DNA from 3 places in the Luteibacter sp. 9135 genome. Region 2 is predicted to be linked to each of the others. Evidence: predicted binding sites of a transcription regulator. Region 2 holds the regulator's gene; each other region holds the start of a gene.

Region 1 (6,429 bases), 3.7 Mb from region 2:
CCCGGTTACGACGTGATCGTGTCCAACCCGCCGTTCCACCAGGGACGCGCGGACCAGCCGGAACTCGGCCGCGCGTTCATCGCGGCCGCGGCGCGGGGCCTCGCGCCCACCGGCCGGTTCTGGATGGTCGCCAATCGCCACCTCGCTTACGAGGCGGCACTCGACGCGGCGTTTGCCCGCGTCCACAGGGTCGTCGACAGCGACGGCTTCAAAGTCATCGAAGCACAGGAGCCCCGTCGATGAAACTCGTCCGCCTGTTGGCGAATCTTGGTTATGGCAGTCGCAAGCAGGTCGCCGCCCTGTTCCGTGAGGGCGCGGTCACCGACGCCGACGGCGAGGTGCTGTACGCCGACGACAAGATGGAACACGGCCAGATCCGTTTCGAGGGCCAGCCACTGGATCCGCCGCAGGGCCTTCTGCTGATGCTCAACAAGCCCACCGGCTATACCTGCTCGCGCAAGGACGTCGGACGCCTGGTCTACGACCTGCTGCCGCCGCGCTTCGCACTGCGCAACCCGGTGTTGTCGACGGTGGGGCGACTGGATCGCGACACCTCGGGGCTGCTGCTGTTCACCGACGACGGCCCGTTGCTGCACCGGATCATCTCGCCCAAGGCTTCGCTGGCGAAGGTCTACGAGGCCACGCTGGCCGAGGACCTGCGTGGCGATGAAGCCGCGATCTTCGCGGCCGGTACCCTGATGCTGGAGGGTGAGACCGACCCCCTGCTGCCGGCGACGCTGGACGTGCTCGGCCCGCGGCGGGCCCGCCTGACGCTCACGGAAGGCCGTTACCACCAGGTGCGCCGCATGTTCGCGGCGGTGGGCAACCATGTCGCGGCCCTGGAACGGACCACGCTCGGTGGCTTGTCGCTCGACGACCTGCCGGTGGGCGAGTGGCGCGCGCTCGACGACCAGGACCGGGTGCGGATGTTCGGCGGATGAGTGGCGGCCTAGGGGTCACGCGGTGCCGGCGTGGACGCCCTCTCCACGCCGGGTGCACTATCCCTTGGAGGGTCCCGAACCCAAGGAGTGCGCCATGAAGAAGATCGCCATCGTTGTTGCCGGCCTGGTCGCGTGCGCCGCCGCGCATGCCGCGGACAAAAGCCTCGTCGTGCCGCTGACCGCCGTCACGGCGCAGGGTGCCGGTGCGTCGGTCGGTACGGTGACCGTGACCGAAAGCGCGAAGGGCCTGGTATTCACGCCGAACCTGAAGGGCCTGCCGCCGGGTCAGCACGGATTCCACCTGCACGAGAAGCCGAGCTGCGATCCGGGCGAGAAGGATGGCAAGAAGGGCGCCGCGCTGGCCGCCGGCGGCCATTACGATCCGGCGAAGACCGGCAAGCACGCGGGCCCGGAGGCCATGGGCCATGAGGGCGACCTGCCGCGCATCGACGTGGGCGCCGATGGCACCGACACCACGCCGGTCACCGCGCCGCACCTCAGCTCGCTGGCCACGCTCAAGGGCCATGCCCTGATGATCCACGCCGGCGGCGACAACTACGCCGACCAGCCGGAAGCGCTGGGCGGTGGCGGTGCGCGTATCGCCTGCGGTGTGGTGCCCTAGTCAGAACAGGTCGATACTGCCCAGCGCCGCCGGCGGTGCCAGCTGGCCCCGTTCGGCCAGGCTTTCGTAGCCGTGCACGCCGTTGCGGCCGTTTTCCTTGGCGAAGTAGAGCGCCTTGTCTGCCCGGTCGAGCACGATCTCGGGGTAGTCGTTCTCGGTGATCCGCGCGTAGCCGATGCTGACGGTGACATGGCCGACCTGCGGGAACGCGTGGTCGGCGATGAACTGGCGGAAACGATCCAGCGCATAGTGCGCCACGTTTTCGTTTTCCGCGGCGATCAGCATCACGAATTCCTCGCCGCCGAAGCGGAACAGAACGTCGCTCTGGCGGAAGCTGGCGCGCATCAACTGGGCCAGCATCAGGATGACTTCGTCACCGTAGACATGGCCGTAGGTGTCGTTGATCCGCTTGAAATGGTCGATGTCCAGGATCGCGAGGTAGATCTTGCTGTCGTCGTCGCGGCCGCGACGCTCGTCCTCGCCACCCACCGCGGCCCTGGCTCGCTGGCGGCTGAGCTTGAGCAGGCGGCGCAGGCGCTGTTCGAAGCTGCGGCGGTTGTATAACCCGGTGAGCTTGTCGCGCTCGCTCTCGTTGAGCAGGGCGATGTAGTTGCCGTAGATACGGGCGAAGCCTTCGATCATGACGCGCACGGCGTCGAGTGAATCGTTCGCCTCCAGCATCAGCGCACCGATGGCCGAGGAGTCACGCTGGATGGGAATCACCAGGCGGCAGTCGCCGGTGTCGGTTATGTCGCTGACGACTTCCAGCGTTTCCATGGCGCACACGATGCTGTCGACAGGGTCGCCCTCGCGCGGGGGCTCCAGGGCGTCGACGACGAAACCGCCTTCGGTTTTCCGCGAGCACACCACCATCGATTCGATCGGCTGTTGCAGGCTTTCGCCGCGCTTGCACAGCGTCACGCTGTTGACGGGCACCAGTTCGGCCAGGGAGAGCACCAGGCTGTGGTCCAGTGCGTCGATGTCGCGATGGTGGGTGAACTCCGCCACCGAAGCCAGCAGGCGCGTCTCGGGAAAGCCGCCCGCGAGGGCGTGCCAGGGTGTCCTCATGGGGTATCCCGCGGCGCGACGTGGTGTCCGCGATGGTGGTTACTGACTGGCACCGAGCACATCCTCCCCCGAGTCGGGCAGCCTGACGGCGCCCCATGTCGTCCGACCGGCTGATACCGGGCTTATCCTCAGGGAGGGATAACGGCACCCAAGCCGCAAACTTTAGGGTAAAAACAGGCCCGATGCGTGAAAGTGTGACGAGGGTCCGTCTTGACGTCTTCACATGGAGGGCGGCCTGGGTTAAGGGCGGGGTGTGTCGGGCTCAGTCGCCCTCGAGCCACCCGCGCCATTTGAAGAACAGTACGGGCAGCAGCATGCTGAGCAGGATGATCCCGATGGCCATGGGATAGCCGAACGTCCAGTCCAGTTCCGGCATGTGCTTGAAATTCATGCCCCACACGCCGGCCAGGATCACCGGCGGAATGGTCGCCACCGAGGTCACGGTCAGCACCTTCATCACGTGGTTCTGGTCGGTGCTGATGAAACCCAGGCTGGCGTCCAGCAGGAACTGCAGCTTGTTGGTCAGCTGGTCGTCGAATTCGTCCAGCGTGCGCAGGTCGTGGTCGACCACGCGCAGCCGCACTTCCACCTGGTCGGACATCCATTCCGGCTGCTTGGCCCGCACGAACGACACGATGCGCTGCACGCCCAGCATCGAGGAACGATTGCGCGCCTGCTCGCCTTCCAGCCGTCCCACCTCCAGCATGCAGTCGCGCAGGGCCGGGGTGCCCAGCCGCTCGGTGGTGAAGACGCGGTCGGAGAGTTTCTTCAGGTCGGCCGAAACGTCTTCCATCCGCTTGGCCGCCAGGTTCACGATGGCTTCGATCAACGTGGCCAGCACGTCGCCGCTGGATTCCCAGCGCTGCTCGTCGCAACTGCGGCTGGCCAGGTCGAAGGCGGGGGAATCGTGGAAACGCAGGGTCATCAGCAGGCGACCGGTTACCACGATGCCGAGCGGCGACGGCTGATGTCCCCCACCGTCGCGCGCGGCGTGATCCACGTCGGCGAAGTAGGGGATGGACAGGTACATGGCGTCGTCGTCGGTACGGATGCGGCTGGACAGGGCCAGGTTATCCACATCGCCGCGGTCGGGCACGCGCAGTCCGGAGATCGCCCCGGCGCATCGGCGTTCGTCGTCGCTGGGGTCGAGCAGGTCGATCCACAGCGGCGCCCGGGGCACGTCCATGCCGGTCGTCCAGTGGATGGCCGCCTTGCGGCCGTGTTCATGAATGATGAGCACGCGCGTGTCGATCCTGTGGCCTGGCCAGTGGGGCGCGACCTTAACGCCACGCCCATCCACGGAGTGCGAAAGTGTCGGCACCTTTTTCCGTCCGGAGTATGCAATGAGCGACACCGCCCAGCCACTGGCCATTACCCACGATGCCGCCAACCAGGTGTTCACCGCCGTGGTCGACGGGCACACCTGCGAGGTGGAATACCGCCTGGAAGGCGACGCCATGACTATCACCCATACGGGCGTTCCCTCGCCGGTGGGCGGGCGCGGCATCGCGGCGGCGTTGACGCTGTTCGCCGTGCGCTTTGCCGAGGGCAGGCATTGGAAGATCGTTCCCGCCTGTTCTTACGCCGACACCTGGTTCAAACGTCATCCCGAGTACGCCCATCTGCTGCGAGGTTGAGCGCGTCACGTAGGGGCATGCCTACCCCCGTGGATGGGTGTCGTGATAGTTTTCACGTTTAACTCACAGACCGGGTAATCGCATGCGCACGAAGTGGATCGCCGCCGCTCTGGCCCTTGCCATCGTCCATGCCGGTTCCGCCGACGCCGCCGATACCGCCTCTGCGCCGGGCAAGAAGGCGGCGTCGCCCACCGATGCGCGGATCGCCAGCATCCTGGACGCGCTGGGCAAGGTCCGCACCATCGAATCCGTCGCGCTGTCGCCCGATGGCAAGCAACTGGCCTGGGCGGTCAAGACCGACGGCAAGCCGGTGATCGAGATCGCCGATGCCCAGGGCCACCACGCGCACCGGATCACCGCGTCCAAGGGTTGCAGCGAGGTCGGCGTGGCCTGGGCCGCCGACTCGCGTCGGCTGGCTTTCCTCTCCGACTGCGCGGGCAAGGGCCCGGGCGTGGGGGAGGGCAAGCAGAACGACATCTATGTCGTCGATACCTCGCGCAAGGCCGCGCCACAGCGGCTCACCCACCTCACCGGCTATGTGGACAGCCTCACCTGGCGTCCGGACGGCAAGCAGCTCGGCTTCCTCTACGTGCCCAACGCCACCCGCCAGGCCAGCGCCACGGCCGCGGCCAAGCCGCAGCTGGGCGAAGTCGGCGTCGAGGGCATCGAGATCCAGCAGATGGCCACCGTGGACGCCACGGGAGGCGAGGTCCACGTGCTGACGCCCGCCGGTCTGCACGTCTACGAGTTCGCGTTCTCCGAAGCGGGTGACCGGGTGGCCTATGTCGCCGCCGAGCCGCCGGGCGACAATAACTGGTGGGTGGCGAAGCTGTATGTCCAGCCCAGCCGGGCGGGCGCCAAGGCCGACGTGGTGGTGGACACCACGAAGCTCACCGGTGCGCTCAAGGGCTTGCAGATCGCCGTGCCGCGCTTCTCGCCGGACGGCTTGCGCCTTGCCTTCATCGGCGGCCTCATGAGCGACCAGGGCTCCACCGGCGGCGACATCTGGACCGTACCGTCCGCCGGCGGCGCCGCCCCGCTGGACGTCACCCCGGAGATCCATACCACCCCGGCCTGGTATGCCTGGACGGCGAACGACCAGCTGCTGGTCGACGAGGTGGCCGCCGGGTCGGCCCGACTGTCGCGCTATGCCCTGCCGGCCACCGGCGCGGCATCGGCCACCCGCCTGTTCGATCTGCCGATGTCGATCGGCGACGGCCGTCTGTCGATGTCCGTGTCGCTGGATGCGGTGGCCACGCATGCGGCCTTCATTGCCAGCTCGTTCGAGCAACCCTACGAAGTGCACGTGGCCGACCTGGCCGGCGGCCAGGCACCGGTGGCGGTGACGGCGTTCAACGCCGGGCTGAAGCCGTCCTGGGGCAAGGCCGAGTCGATCTCCTGGACCTTCGAGGGCCACGACGTGCAGGGCTGGCTGCTGTATCCGGCGCATTACGATCCGGCCAAGCGCTACGGCATGATCGTCGCGGTGCACGGTGGCCCGGCCGCATCGGTCATGCCGCGCTGGCCCGGCGTAGGCTACGGCGGCGCGCCGCTGTCGGCCCTGGGCTATTTCGTCTTCATGCCCAACCCGCGCGGCAGCTACGGCCAGGGCGAGGCCTTCGTCCAGGCCAACCGCAAGGATTTCGGCTACGGCGACCTGCGCGACATCCTTGCCGGGGTCGATGCGATCGAGAAGGACCACCCGGTGGACGACAAGCGCCTGGGCCTCACCGGCTGGAGCTACGGCGGCTTCATGACGATGTTCGGCGTGACCCAGACCAACCGCTTCCGTGCGGCGGTGGCCGGCGCCGGTATCTCCAACTGGCAGAGCTACTACGGGCAGAACCTGATCGACCAGTGGATGACGCCTTACTTCGGCGCCTCGGTGTACGACGACCCCGGCGTCTATGCAAAGAGTTCCGCGATCAACTTCATCAAGCAGGTCAAGACGCCCACGCTGATCGTCGTGGGCGAACGCGACGCCGAAACGCCGGCACCGCAGTCGTTCGAGTTCTGGCACGCGCTGCGCGCGCAGGGCGTGCCCACCTCGCTGGTGGTCTACCCGGGTGAAGGGCATGGCTTCGCGCGCGAAGAAAACCGTCGTGACGTGGTCGCCCGGGCGCTGTCGTGGTTCGACCGCTACCTGTCGGCCAAGGGGCAA
Region 2 (6,429 bases):
AACGGCGTACGCGCCGAGATCAACAACCTGCGCGAGATGCTGGAAGTGCAGCTGTCGACGCTGGCCTGGAACCAGATGGACCGCGAGCAGCCGCTACGTGCCCGCGTGCTGCGCGAGATGACCCGCCTGGGCATCGACGGCGACGTGGCCCGTGCGCTGTGCGCCGAACTGCCGCCTGGCATGACGCCGGAACAGGCCCGTTACCTGCCGCTGGGCATCCTCTCGCGCAATATCCGCACCAGCGGGCGCAACGCCGACACAGCCGGTAGCGCGGTCACCGCGCTGGTCGGCACCACCGGCGTGGGCAAGACCACCACCATCGCCAAGCTGGCCGCCCGTGCGGTGCTGCGTCACGGCGCATCCAACGTCGCCCTGATCAGCGCCGACCAGTACCGCATCGGTGCCGGCGCGCAGCTGGAACATTACGGCCGCCTGCTGGGCGTGCGCGTCTACAACGCGCACGATGCGCAGAGCCTGCGCAACGTACTGCTGCAGCTGCGCGGCAAGCACACGGTGCTGATCGACACCGCCGGCCTGGCCGGCAACGACCCCAAGCTGCAGCAGCAGTTCGAAACGCTGCGGGCGATGACCGAGGTGCGCGTGTGCCTGGTGCTCGCGGCGAACGCGCAGGCGCAGGCGATCGACAACGCCGTGCGCGCCTACGCGCCGCTGTCCCCGCAGGCCGCGATCCTGACCAAGCTCGACGAGGCGCCGCTGATCGGTGGCGCCCTCTCGGCCGTCATCCGGCACGGCATGCCGCTGGACTACACCACCGACGGCCAGCGCGTGCCGGAAGACATCGCCTCGGCGGACGCGCGCAAGCTCGTCTGCCTCGCGGCCCAACTGGTCAGGCAGCGCAACGACGAACCGGACGACGCGATTCTCGCCGACCGTTTCGGCTTCGCCGCCACGCCCGCCCTCGCCTGACCCCGGAACTGAAGTAACGTGACTACGGCATCCGCATCCGCACACCCTTTCACGGCAGTGAATTCCTTCATGAGCACACACGTCGATTCCACCCAGGCCGCCGGACTCAACTGGCTTGCCGACCGTCGCCCCACCCGCAGCATCGCGATCGCGGGCGGCAAGGGCGGCGTGGGCAAGACCACGGTGGCGGTCAACCTGGGCATGGCGCTGTCCATGGGCGGGCGCGACGTGGTCCTGCTGGACGCGGACCTGGCCATGGCCAACATCGACGTGCTCCTCGGCCTGCAGCCCACGCGCCATCTGGGCCACATGCTCGAGGGCGAGTGCCGCATCGAGGACCTGATCCTCCATGCCAACCACGGGTTGAAGGTGATTCCCGCCACCTCGGGCGCGCGCCGCATGGCGCAGCTGCCGAACATCGAGCACGCCGCGGTGATCCGCGCATTCGACGAATACCCCGTGGCCCCGGAATACCTGATCGTCGACACCGCGGCCGGCATCTCCGACAGCGTGTCGATGTTCGCCGCCGCGTCGGATGAGGTGGTGGTGGTGGTTTGCGACGAGCCGGCCTCACTGACCGACGCCTACGCGCTGATCAAGGTGATGAGCCGCGAATTCGACGTCAACCGCTTCCGCATCGTGGCCAACATGGTCCGCCACGCCCAGGAAGGCCGCCAGCTGTTCGAGAAGCTGGCCCGCGTGACCAATCGTTTCCTGGACGTGTCCCTGGATTTCATGGGCATGGTGCCGCACGACGAGTACCTGCGACAGGCCATCCGCCGCCAGTCGGCCGTGGTCGACGCTTGGCCGAGCAGCCGTTCGGCCGTGGGATTCAAGAATCTTGCCCGGTCGGTCGATACATGGGGTGAACCCGAACCCCGGGTGCAGGGCCGCATCGGCTTTTTCGCCGAACGGAACCACATGGGGGGAGGGCTGCCACTGTGAGTGTTGCAAGCGAATACCTTGAAGTAACAAAGGTTTCGGCCGACCAGCTGGTCAGGACGCATGCACCGCTGGTGCGCCGGATCGCCTATCACCTGATGGGTCGCCTGCCGCCGAGCGTGGATGCGAACGACCTGATGCAGGCCGGGATGATCGGACTGCTGGAGGCCGCAAGGAATTACTCGCCGACTCGCGCGGCCAGCTTCGAGACCTATGCGGGAATCCGCATTCGTGGCGCCATGCTGGACGAACTGCGCAAGACGGACTGGACCCCGCGCTCCGTCCATCGGAAGCTGCGCGAGGTGGCGGAGGTGACGAGGCAGATCGAGAACGAGACGGGTGGCGACGCCGAAGACGCGGAAGTGATGAAGCGGCTGGGCATCGACGCCATGGAGTACAACCAGATCCTGGCCGACGCGGCGAGCGCGCGGTTGCTCAGCCTCACGGCGCCGGAAGGCGACGAAGGCGCGGCGATCGACGTGGCGGACCCGGACGCCGCGGGTCCGGAAGGCAACTTCGAGAAGAACGGACTGCGCGATGCGCTGGCCCATTCGATCGACGGCTTGCCGGAACGCGAAAAGCTGGTCATGTCCCTGTACTACGATGAAGAGCTCAACCTGAAGGAAATCGGTGCGGTGCTGGGTGTGAGCGAGTCGCGGGTGTGCCAGATCCATGGCCAGGCCCTGATTCGCCTCCGCGCACGCATGTCAGGTTGGAAAGACAAGCAGTGACGGCATCGCGTTGCCGTCGCCGGTAAAGAAAAAAGCGTACGAGGCGGAGAGCAGTTTTGGACAAGAACATGAAGATCCTCGTGGTGGACGACTTTTCCACCATGCGGCGCATCGTCAGGAACCTCCTGGTCGAGTTGGGTTTCACCAACACGCTCATCCAGGAGGCTGAAGACGGCAACGCGGCGCTCGCGCTGCTGCGCGCGCAGCCCATCGACCTGGTCGTCACCGACTGGAACATGCCCAACATGACGGGCATCGACCTGCTTCGCGCCATTCGCGCGGATGCAGCGTTGAAGTCCATGCCGGTGCTGATGGTCACCGCGGAAAACAACCGCGACCAGATCATCGCCGCCGCGCAGAGCGGTGTGAACGGTTACGTGGTCAAGCCCTTCACGGCGGTGACGCTGAAGGAAAAGCTCGACAAGATATTCGAACGACTTGCCGCGGCAGCGGGCTGAGGGAATGACGATGAACACGATGCTTTCCCCCGGCCAGGACGTGGCCCCCCAGTTGCGTGAACTGCTCGGCGCCGATGACTCGGCAGCGTTCGAGAAAGCCCTGGACGACCTGATCCGCAGCCGCGAGCAGCACCTGTTCCTGGCGCTGGGCCACCTGGCGCGCGACCTGCACGAATCCGCGCGTCGCCTGGCTTCCGACATCTCCACCGATGGCGTGCCGGGCAACATGAGCGACGCGCGCAAGCATCTGCGCGACGTTCTCGAAATGAGTTCCACGGCCGCCCATCGCACGCTGGACTTCAGCGAGAAGCTGCGTCCCCAGGCGCAGGCCCTGGCCAAGCAGGCCGATGAGATCCTGGTGCTGGATCACGCCGATCCGGCGTTCGGTGCCAACGCCACGGCACTGGCCGTGCGTGTCGGCGACTTCGCGCAAAGCTGCGACATCGGGCTGGGCGAGATGGTCGAGGCACAGTCATGGCAGGATCTTTCCGGTCAGCGCGTGGCCCAGGTCGAGGCCTTCATGGCCAAGGTCGAATCCTCGCTCGTCGAGCTGGTCCGTCTCACCGGTTCGCTCGCGGGCGGCAATGCGCCGGCTGCCGAGAAGGTCAGCCAGGACGAAGTGGACCGGCTCCTCAGCGAATTCGGTTTCTGAGTACCCTATGAGCGTGGAGCTGGACAACGAGCTGCTCAATGTCTTCCTGATCGAAGCGCGCGAACTGCTCGAGAGCCTGGGCGAACAGCTCGTGGATCTCGAAGCCTCCCCGCACGACGTGGAGCTGCTTAACGCGGTGTTCCGTGCCTTCCATACGGTGAAAGGCGGGGCGGGCTTCCTTGGCCTCAATGCGATGGTCGAGCTGTGTCATCGCGGCGAGGATCTGCTCAACGAGGCCCGCAACGGGGTGATCGTGCTGCACGCCGCCTATATGGACGCGCTGCTCGAATCGCTCGACCTGCTCAACGACATGATGCGTGCCGCCGACGGCGGCGTGCCGATCGAGCCCGCGCCGCGTTCGCTGCTCGATCGCCTGCTGATCCCCGGTCGCGCCGTGTCCGCGCCGCCGGTGGCGCTTGCCGTGCCGATCTCGGCGGCCGCGTCGACGCCGACGGCCCCCGCCGCACAAAAGACCTACGACCCGATCGAGGACGAATTCGAGGCAATGCTCGATGCCGCCCGTACCGATCGCGCACCGGCGGCACCGTCGGGCACGATCAACGACGACGAATTCGAAGCCCTGCTCGACTCGCTCTACGGCACCGGTGCGCCCGGCGCCGAGGGTGCGTCCGCTCCGCCGCCGCCCGCCCCGGTCGTCGCCGTGGCACCGGCGCCCGTGGCGAACAACGACGCCATCAGCGACGACGAATTCGAGGCGCTGCTGGATTCCCTGCACGGTGCGGCCGCCCCGGGGGCGATCGTGCCGCCGGCGGCTCCCGTCGCCGTTGCGGTACCGGTCGCTGCGGCGCCCGCTGCACCGTCGCCCGTCGCGTCGGCCCCGGCCCCGGCCGCCAGCGCGGAGAAGCGCGCTTCTTCCACCGCCGACACCACCGTGCGTGTGGACACCCACCGGCTGGACAGCCTGGTCGACGCGGCCGGCGAACTGGTGCTGGTGCGCAACCGCCTCACCAGCCTGGCGCCGCGCGGTGGCAACGATCCGATGGAACGCGCCATCGGCGAGCTGGAGCGCGTCGCCGAAGACCTGCAGAACGCCGTGCTGCGCATGCGCATGCAGCCGGTCGGCAAGCTGTTTTCCCGTTTCCCGCGCATCGTTCGCGACCTTGCCCGCCAGCTCGGCAAGGAAATCGAGCTGGTCACGGAGGGCGAGGACACCGACATCGACCGCACCGTGGTCGAGGCCCTGGCCGATCCCCTGGTCCATTTGCTGCGCAACGCGGTGGACCACGGCGTGGAGATGCCCGACGCACGCGCGGCGGAAGGCAAGCCGCGCCTGGGCACCGTGCGCCTGGCGGCCGGCCAGTATGGCGACCGCATCGTCATCACCGTCACCGACGACGGCAAGGGCATGGATCCCGAAGTGCTCCGGCGCAAGGCGGTCGAGAAGGGCCTGATGGATGCCGAGCAGGCCGCGCGCCTGGACGAGCGCGAGTGCTACGAGATCGTCTTCCGGCCCGGCTTCTCCACGGCCAGCCAGGTGTCCGACATCTCTGGCCGCGGCGTCGGCATGGACGTGGTCAAGACCAAGATCGTCGAACTGGGCGGCACGCTGTCCATCGACTCGCGCGTGGGCCACGGCAGCACCGTGCGCCTCTCCGTGCCGCTCACGCTGGCGATCATGCGCGTGCTGATGGTGCGCGTGGGGCATCGGCTGCTTTCGCTGCCGCTGTCCAACGTCAGCGAGGTGTTCGAACTGGTGCCCGGGCAGATCCAGGAACTGGACGGCCGTATCGTCGCGGCACATCGCCAGCGCGCGCTGCCGCTGGCCGACCTGGGCCACTGGGCCGGCACCGGCGGCAAGGGCGGCCATGTGGTCGTCGTGCAGATCGGCCACCAGACCCTGGGTTGCCTGGTCGACGAAGTGCTCGGCCGCGAGGACGTCATGGCCAAGCCGCTCGGTCCGTTCCTCAAGGACGTGCCCGGCGTGGCGGGTGCCACCATCACGGGCGACGGGCGGATTTCGCTGGTACTCGACCTGTCTGGCCTGGCCGACGACAGCGGGCAGGTCTTGCCGTCGCTGCGTATGGCGGTCTGATGGATATCGTCAGCGTCGTCGGCACGATCCTGGCCTTCGTGGTCATCATCGTGGGGACCATCCTCAAGGGCTCCAGCCTCGACGCCCTGTGGAACCCGGCGGCCTTCGTCATCGTCTTCCTCGGCACGCTGGCCGCGCTGCTGGTGCAGACACCGGGGCCCGTGCTCAAGCGCGCCTGGAGCATGCTGCCCTGGGTCTACCGTCCGCCCGATATCGAGTCGGAGAACCTCGTCGGCCGCATCGTCGGCTGGAGCGAGATATCCCGGCGCACCGGCCTGCTCGGGCTGGAACCCTCGATCGAGCGCGAGTCCGACCCCTTCATCCGCAAGGGGCTTCAGCTTTTGGTGGACGGCACCGAGCCCGACGCCATGCGCTCGGTGCTGGAAGTGGAAGTGCTCGCGCGCGAGCACAACGACATCGAGGCGGCCAAGGTCTACGAGAACGCCGGTGCCTACTCCCCCACGATGGGCATCATCGGCGCCGTCATGGGCCTGATGTCGGTCATGCAGAACCTGGCCGACCCGAGCAAGCTCGGGCACGGCATCGCCGCGGCCTTCGTCGCCACCATCTACGGCATCGGGCTGGCCAATCTGCTGGCCCTGCCGATGGCCTCGCGACTGAAGGGCCTGGCGCGTCGCCGTTCGCAGATGCGAGAGATCCTCGTCG
Region 3 (6,429 bases), 2.2 Mb from region 2:
CAGATCAGGGCGGGCACGCGCGGGTGCTTGCCGTAGTTCAGCCGCGGGGGCAGGTCCTGCTTGCGGTAGCAGCGCATGTGCGCGTGCGGGCCCAGCAGGCGGGCCTCGGCGGCCGACGCATCCACACCCGGCTTCGGGTTGAACGCGGAAACGACGCCGAACGCCACCGGGTCCAGGGCGTCCAGATCGGTTTCCTCGTCGGCGAAGACGATATTGCCCACCGGGACGTCGGCCATGCCGTGGTCGGACACCACGACCAGGTTGGTCCGATCGTAGAGCCCGCGGCGGCGCAATTCGGCCACCAGGTAGCCGAGGGCGTCGTCCACCTCGCGCAGGGCCGCGTTCACCTCCGGCGAGTCGGGGCCGAACGCGTGGCCGGCGTGGTCCACGGCGTCGAAATACAGCGTGTCGAACGCAGGCTTCGGGCCCGGCTCGTCGATCCACGACAGCAGCTTGTCGACGCGGGCTCGCGAGGTCAGCGAATCGTCGAAGGGAATCCAGTGGTCGGGACGCACGCCATGGATGGCGGCCTCGGTGCCCGGCCAGAACATCGTGGCTGTGTGCAGGCCATCCTTCTGCGCCGTGACCCAGATCGGTTCGGCATCCGCCCACCAGCGGCCGTCGCTGGTCGCGTCGTGGTTACCCAGGCTGAACTTGCCCAGCACCGGGTCGTTCATGGTGTTGTTGATGATGCCGTGGTGGTCCGGCACGCGTCCGGTGACCAGCGTGTAGTGGTTGGGAAAGGTCAGCGAGGGAAACGAGGGCAACATGTACGTTGCCCGCGCGCCATCGCCGGCCAGTGCCAGCAGGTTGGGCGTGACACCGCGCTCCAGGTAATCGGGGCGGAAGGCGTCGATCGACACCAGCAGCACGGCGGGGCGGTCGGACGCGGCAGGGTGGGTGACGCAACTGGCGAGGACAAGTGTGGCGATCAGCGTGAAGATCGCGGCGCAGCGGGAAAACGTGGCGTTCATGGGGGAAAACGTAGGCTCATTATCGAACAATCCCACCATGATGGCGGAGTCTCATGACCAATTCATCACGCAATCTCGTGCTGTCGATGCTTTTTCTTGCGATTCCGGTCGCGGCACTCGCCCAGACCCAGCCGGTGAAGCCCGCCGCTGCACCGCCGCCGCGCCCGCAGGCGGTGATCGCCACGCCCTCGCACACGGAGCAGTGGCAGCGCCAGGTGGATCGCCAGCAGTTGCAGAACACGCAGAACCAGAACGCCGTGCGCCAGCAACTGCAGCAGAACAACAGCACCATCCAGCGCAACAACACGACCGACCCGGCCATGCGCAACCAGATCGACAATGCGCAGCGCAGTCAGGACCAGCTCAACCGCGCTCGCCAGGACGCGGCGGACCGCCAGTACCAGAACGATTCGCTCAATCGCGGTAGTACGGCGCCGGCACGTACGGGTTCCGCCGGCCGCTGATCCGCTGCAAGCGGCGCCGATCCGCCCGGCCTGCGATTGCTGCGTCGCCGCTGGCGGGCAATGGCGTGGCACGCCCATAATCGGGATTCCCCGCATTCCGGAGTTTCCCGATGACGGCTGCCACGCGCATCGACACCACCCGCACCGTGCGCGCCCCGCGCGGCACCGACCTGACCTGCCGCAGCTGGCTCACCGAAGCCGCGTACCGCATGCTGCAGAACAATCTCGATCCCGAGGTGGCGGAAAACCCCGCCGAGCTGGTGGTCTACGGCGGTATCGGCCGCGCGGCGCGTAACTGGGAATGCTTCGACGCCATCCTGCGCAGCCTGCGTGAACTGGGTGACGATGAAACGCTGCTGGTGCAGTCGGGCAAGCCGGTCGGTGTGTTTCCCTCCCACGCGGACGCGCCGCGCGTGCTCATCGCCAATTCCAATCTCGTGCCGGCGTGGGCGAACTGGGAGCACTTCAACGAGCTGGATCGCAAGGGCCTGATGATGTACGGCCAGATGACGGCCGGCTCGTGGATCTACATCGGCTCGCAGGGCATCGTGCAGGGCACCTACGAGACCTTCGTGGAAATGGGCCGCCAGCACTACGGCGGCTCACTGAAAGGTCGCTGGATACTCACCGCCGGCCTGGGCGGCATGGGTGGCGCGCAGCCGCTGGCCGCGTCCCTGGCCGGTGCGTCCTCACTCTCCATCGAATGCCAGCAGAGCCGCATCGATTTCCGCCTTAAGACACGCTACGTCGACGAACAGGCCACCGACCTGGACGATGCGCTGGCGCGGCTGGATCGCTACGCGAAAGAGGGGCGCGCCGTGTCGGTGGCCCTGCTGGGCAACGCCGCCGACGTGCTGCCCGAGATGGTTCGCCGTGGCGTGCGGCCGGATGCCGTGACCGACCAGACCAGTGCACACGATCCGGTCAACGGCTACCTGCCGTCCGGCTGGACGGTGGAACAATGGCTCGAGCGCCGACGCACGGACCCGGCCGGTACCGCCGCGGCTGCCAAGGCGTCCATGCGCGTGCACGTGGACGCCATGCTCGCCTTCCACCGGCAGGGCATACCGACCTTCGACTACGGCAACAACATCCGCCAGATGGCCAAGGACGAAGGGCTCGCCGACGCGTTCGCGTTCCCCGGGTTCGTGCCGGCGTTCGTGCGGCCGCTGTTCTGTCGCGGCATCGGCCCGTTCCGCTGGGTGGCCCTCTCCGGCGACCCGGAAGACATCTACAAGACCGATGCCAAGGTCAAGGAGCTGATCCCCGACGATCCGCACCTGCATCGCTGGCTGGACATGGCGCGCGAGCGGATCAGCTTCCAGGGGCTGCCGGCCCGCATTTGCTGGGTCGGCCTGGGCCAGCGGCATCGTCTGGCGCTGGCCTTCAACGAGATGGTCCGCAACGGCGAGCTGAAAGCGCCCGTGGTCATCGGACGCGATCATCTGGACTCCGGCTCGGTCGCCAGCCCCAACCGCGAGACCGAGGCCATGCGCGACGGCAGCGATGCGGTCAGCGACTGGCCGCTGCTCAACGCCATGCTGAACGTAGCCGGCGGCGCCACGTGGGTCAGCCTGCACCACGGCGGTGGCGTCGGCATGGGTTACAGCCAGCACAGCGGCGTGGTGATCGTGGCCGACGGCAGTGAAGCCGCCGACCGTCGGCTGGGCCGCGTGCTCTGGAACGACCCCGGCACCGGCGTGATGCGTCACGCGGACGCGGGCTATGCCGATGCCATCGACTGCGCCAGGGAGCAGGGCCTCAACCTGCCGATGCTGTAATCAGCGTCCGTTTGCCCACGAGGTCACGTACCGCTCCGGGTAGATCCGCTGCAGGGCCAGCACCTTGGGGCGGTCGTTGATCGCGATGTACATGGCATCCGGGTTCAGGCGCATGTAATCCTGGTGCTCGGCTTCGGCCAGGTAGAAGCCTTTCAGCGGGGTGACTTCCGTGACGATGCGGCTGGGGAACGCCTTGGCCGCGGTGAGCTGGGCGATGTAGGCATCGGCCAGCTTCTTCTGCTCCGGCGAGTTATAGAAAATGGCCGAGCGGTACTGCGTGCCGCTGTCGGGGCCCTGCCGGTTCAGCAGGGTCGGGTCCTGCGCCACCGAGAAGAACACCTGCAGCAGCTGGCCGTAGGTGACCTGGGTGGGGTCGTAGACCACCTTCACCGACTCGGCGTGGCCGGTATCGCCCTCGCTCACATCGTCGTAGTTGGCGTGCTGCGCGTCGCCGCCGGCATAGCCCGTGCGGACGCTCTTCACGCCCCGCACGTGCTGGAACACACCCTCCACGCCCCAGAAGCAGCCGCCGGCAAAAACGGCGGTGGCATCGCCCGAGGCCGGTGTGGCGTCCACGGCAGGCGCCGGCAGTCGTACACCTTCGTCACGTGCGGACGCGGCCGAGCAGGCGGTGAGGGCGACGAGCAGCGCGGGCAACAGGGAACGACGAAACATGGCTTTTCTCCCGGTCGGCATGACCTGATACACCAGACCGGTGTACCCGCGAAAACCTGACAGGATGTGAAGCACTTCTTCACGTTCATGTACCTACAGAATCGGCCAGACGCGCCGTTAAGCACCCGATGCGCGTGACACGGTAGAGTCCGCCGCTCATTTGGCGACGCACCCGGCAGGGATCTCACGCGCGTCGAGAATACCGCTTGAGAAAGGAGGGATAACGTGGCGTATGACCTGGTAGAACGACGTGTCTTCGTGACCGATCTGGAGATCGGCATGTACGTCAGTCGCCTGGACTGCGACTGGTCCGATACCCCCTTCCCGTTGCAGGGCCTGCCCATCACGTCTCGTGAGGACATCGAATCGCTCAGCCGATTCTGTAAATACGTGTTCGTGGATACGCAGCGCCAGGTCACCCCCGATCGTTCGCTGCGGCCGCCCAGCGTGGTCGTCAAGCGCCCCGCCGTGATCCATCGGCCGGCGGCGGTCAGCCTGCGCCTTGTCAGCCGCCACGCCTATGCCGACACCGCGTCGTTCGACGACGAGATGCCGCGCGCCAAGGCGGCGTTCGATACCGTGGCCGATTTCGCGGTGCAGATGGTGGACGACCTGCGCCAGGGGCGCGTCGTGGAGCCGCAGGCCGTCGAGGACGCCGTGCGGCCCATGGTGGAAAGCGTGCTGCGCAGCGGCGATGCCTTCTTCTGGATCGAGAGCCTGCGCCGCCGCGACGGCTATACCTACCAGCACGCGATCGGTTGCAGCACGCTGGCCGCCGCCTTCGGCCGGCACATGGGCTTCGAAGGCGACGCCATCGTCAGCCTGGCCGCGGGCGGCCTGCTGATGGACGTGGGCAAGTCGCAGCTGCCCGAGGAACTGCTGAGCCGTGACGGCCCCTTGAACGACGACGAGTGGGACATCGCCCGGCAACATGTCGGCGAGGGTGTCGCCATCCTGGATCACTCGGGCGTGGTCGACAACGAGGTGCGCGACATGGTGGCGACGCATCACGAGCGCTTCGACGGCACCGGCTATCCCGCGGGCCTGGCCGGCACCGAGATCCCGCTGGCCGGGCGCATGGCGGCGATCATCGACACCTACCACGCAATGTCCACGCCGCGGCCCTACCGGGCGGCGGTGTCGCAGCACGTCGCGCTGCGCGAACTGTATGCCGGCCGCGACCGCGAGTTCCAGGGCGAGCTGGTGGAGCAGTTCCAGGCCTGCCTGGGCGTGTATCCGACGGGCACCCTGGTGGAGCTCAACACCGGCGAGGTGGCGATCGTGATGGTGCAAAACCAGTCGCGACGGCTGCAGCCGCGGGTGGCCATCCTGACGCGGCCGGACAAGACCCACCTCGACGATTTCCTGATCGTGGACCTCATGCGCCAGGTGGAGATCGTCCGCCGGGAAATCATGCGCACCCTGCCGCCCCATTCCCACGGCATCGACCCGCGGGAATATTTCACGGCATGAGCGAACGGGCTCACATCCTGCCGGCGGTGCAGGCCATCCTCGACCGGGTATCGGTGGACTCGGGCCCGTGCGCGGTGCTGATCGTGCGCCTGCAGGGCATGCGCGAGGCGCAGCTGCGCTTCGGCTACGACTTCGGCAGCGAGGTCATGCTGGCGTCCCGCGAGCGCATCGTGGACGCGGTGCGCCACGTGGATACCGTGTTCGTCGCCGGCGACGACACCTTCGTGGTGGTGCTGCCGATGGTGCGCAACCGCACGCACGCGTTGCTGGCCGCCACGCGTATCGTGGCCGCGTTCGAGAAGGCGCTGCTGCGCGGCGAGCGTCCCTGGCACGGACGCGCGGTGGTCGGCGTGGCCATCCATCCGGACCATGGCGTCACCGCCGAATGGCTGTACCGCCGCGCCGAGCTGGCCCACGACGAAGCCTTGCGTGTCGGCGAAGCCTTCGCCATCTACAAACCGGACGTGACCCCCGTCGAGATCCTCTACGGCGAGCTGCGCGAGGACATCGAGGCCAACCGGCTGCAAGTCGCCTTCCAGCCGCTGCACGACCTGCGCACGGGCGAGATCAGCCGGGTGGAGTCGCTGGCGCGCTGGACCACGGCCGCCCAGGTGGTCGTGGGGCCGAACGATTTCATTCCGTTCGCCGAGCGCAGCGACCTCATCGTGCCGCTGACCCGATGGAGCCTCAACGCATCGCTACGCCATGCAGCCGCGTTGCATCGGGGCGGCTGTCCGATGGACGTGGCGATCAACCTGTCGCCGCGTGTGTTCGTCGAACAGGGCTTTGCCGAGCAGGTGCTGGGCGCCATCGAGATCTGGGGCGTGCCGCCACAGTCGGTGATCGTGGAGATCACCGAAACGGCCCTGCTCACCGACATGGACATGAGCGTGCGCGTGCTGCGCCGCCTGCGCGACTGCGGCCTGCGCGTGGCCATCGACGACTTCGGTACCGGCTATGCGTCGTTCGCCTACCTGCGCCATTTCCCCGCGACAGAACTTAAGATCGACCGCAGCTTCGTCGACGCCATGCGCGGCGACGGCCGCACCGAACTGCTGGTGC

What was found. The regulator FliA, encoded in region 2, starts transcription of late flagellar genes. The targets are predictions, from matches to a motif close to TAAAGTTTNNCNNNCNNNGGCCGATAA.
Region 1: a site for FliA is predicted at 2,770-2,796, ahead of FA89_RS15750 (GGDEF domain-containing protein). Genes of this name have one in related genera too.
Region 3: a site for FliA is predicted at 3,989-4,015, ahead of FA89_RS09610 (HD-GYP domain-containing protein). Genes of this name have one in related genera too.

What each region holds. Positions count from the first base shown of each region.
Region 1 covers NZ_JQNB01000001.1:3,741,686-3,748,114, reverse strand. The annotation lists gene FA89_RS15765 (class I SAM-dependent methyltransferase) at 1-243, shown strand, start outside; gene FA89_RS15760 (pseudouridine synthase) at 240-941, shown strand; gene sodC (superoxide dismutase family protein) at 1,036-1,563, shown strand; gene FA89_RS15750 (GGDEF domain-containing protein) at 1,564-2,631, opposite strand; gene FA89_RS15745 (CorA family divalent cation transporter) at 2,894-3,871, opposite strand; gene FA89_RS15740 (GNAT family N-acetyltransferase) at 3,975-4,268, shown strand; gene FA89_RS15735 (S9 family peptidase) at 4,351-6,429, shown strand, end outside.
Region 2 covers NZ_JQNB01000001.1:49,046-55,474, reverse strand. The annotation lists gene flhF (flagellar biosynthesis protein FlhF) at 1-927, shown strand, start outside; gene FA89_RS00220 (P-loop NTPase) at 997-1,872, shown strand; gene FA89_RS00215 (RNA polymerase sigma factor FliA) at 1,869-2,600, shown strand; gene cheY (chemotaxis response regulator CheY) at 2,657-3,058, shown strand; gene FA89_RS00205 (protein phosphatase CheZ) at 3,069-3,710, shown strand; gene FA89_RS00200 (chemotaxis protein CheA) at 3,718-5,763, shown strand; gene FA89_RS00195 (flagellar motor protein) at 5,763-6,429, shown strand, end outside.
Region 3 covers NZ_JQNB01000001.1:2,214,099-2,220,527, forward strand. The annotation lists gene FA89_RS09590 (alkaline phosphatase family protein) at 1-974, opposite strand, end outside; gene FA89_RS09595 (hypothetical protein) at 1,028-1,438, shown strand; gene hutU (urocanate hydratase) at 1,549-3,219, shown strand; gene msrA (peptide-methionine (S)-S-oxide reductase MsrA) at 3,220-3,894, opposite strand; gene FA89_RS09610 (HD-GYP domain-containing protein) at 4,120-5,367, shown strand; gene FA89_RS09615 (putative bifunctional diguanylate cyclase/phosphodiesterase) at 5,364-6,429, shown strand, end outside.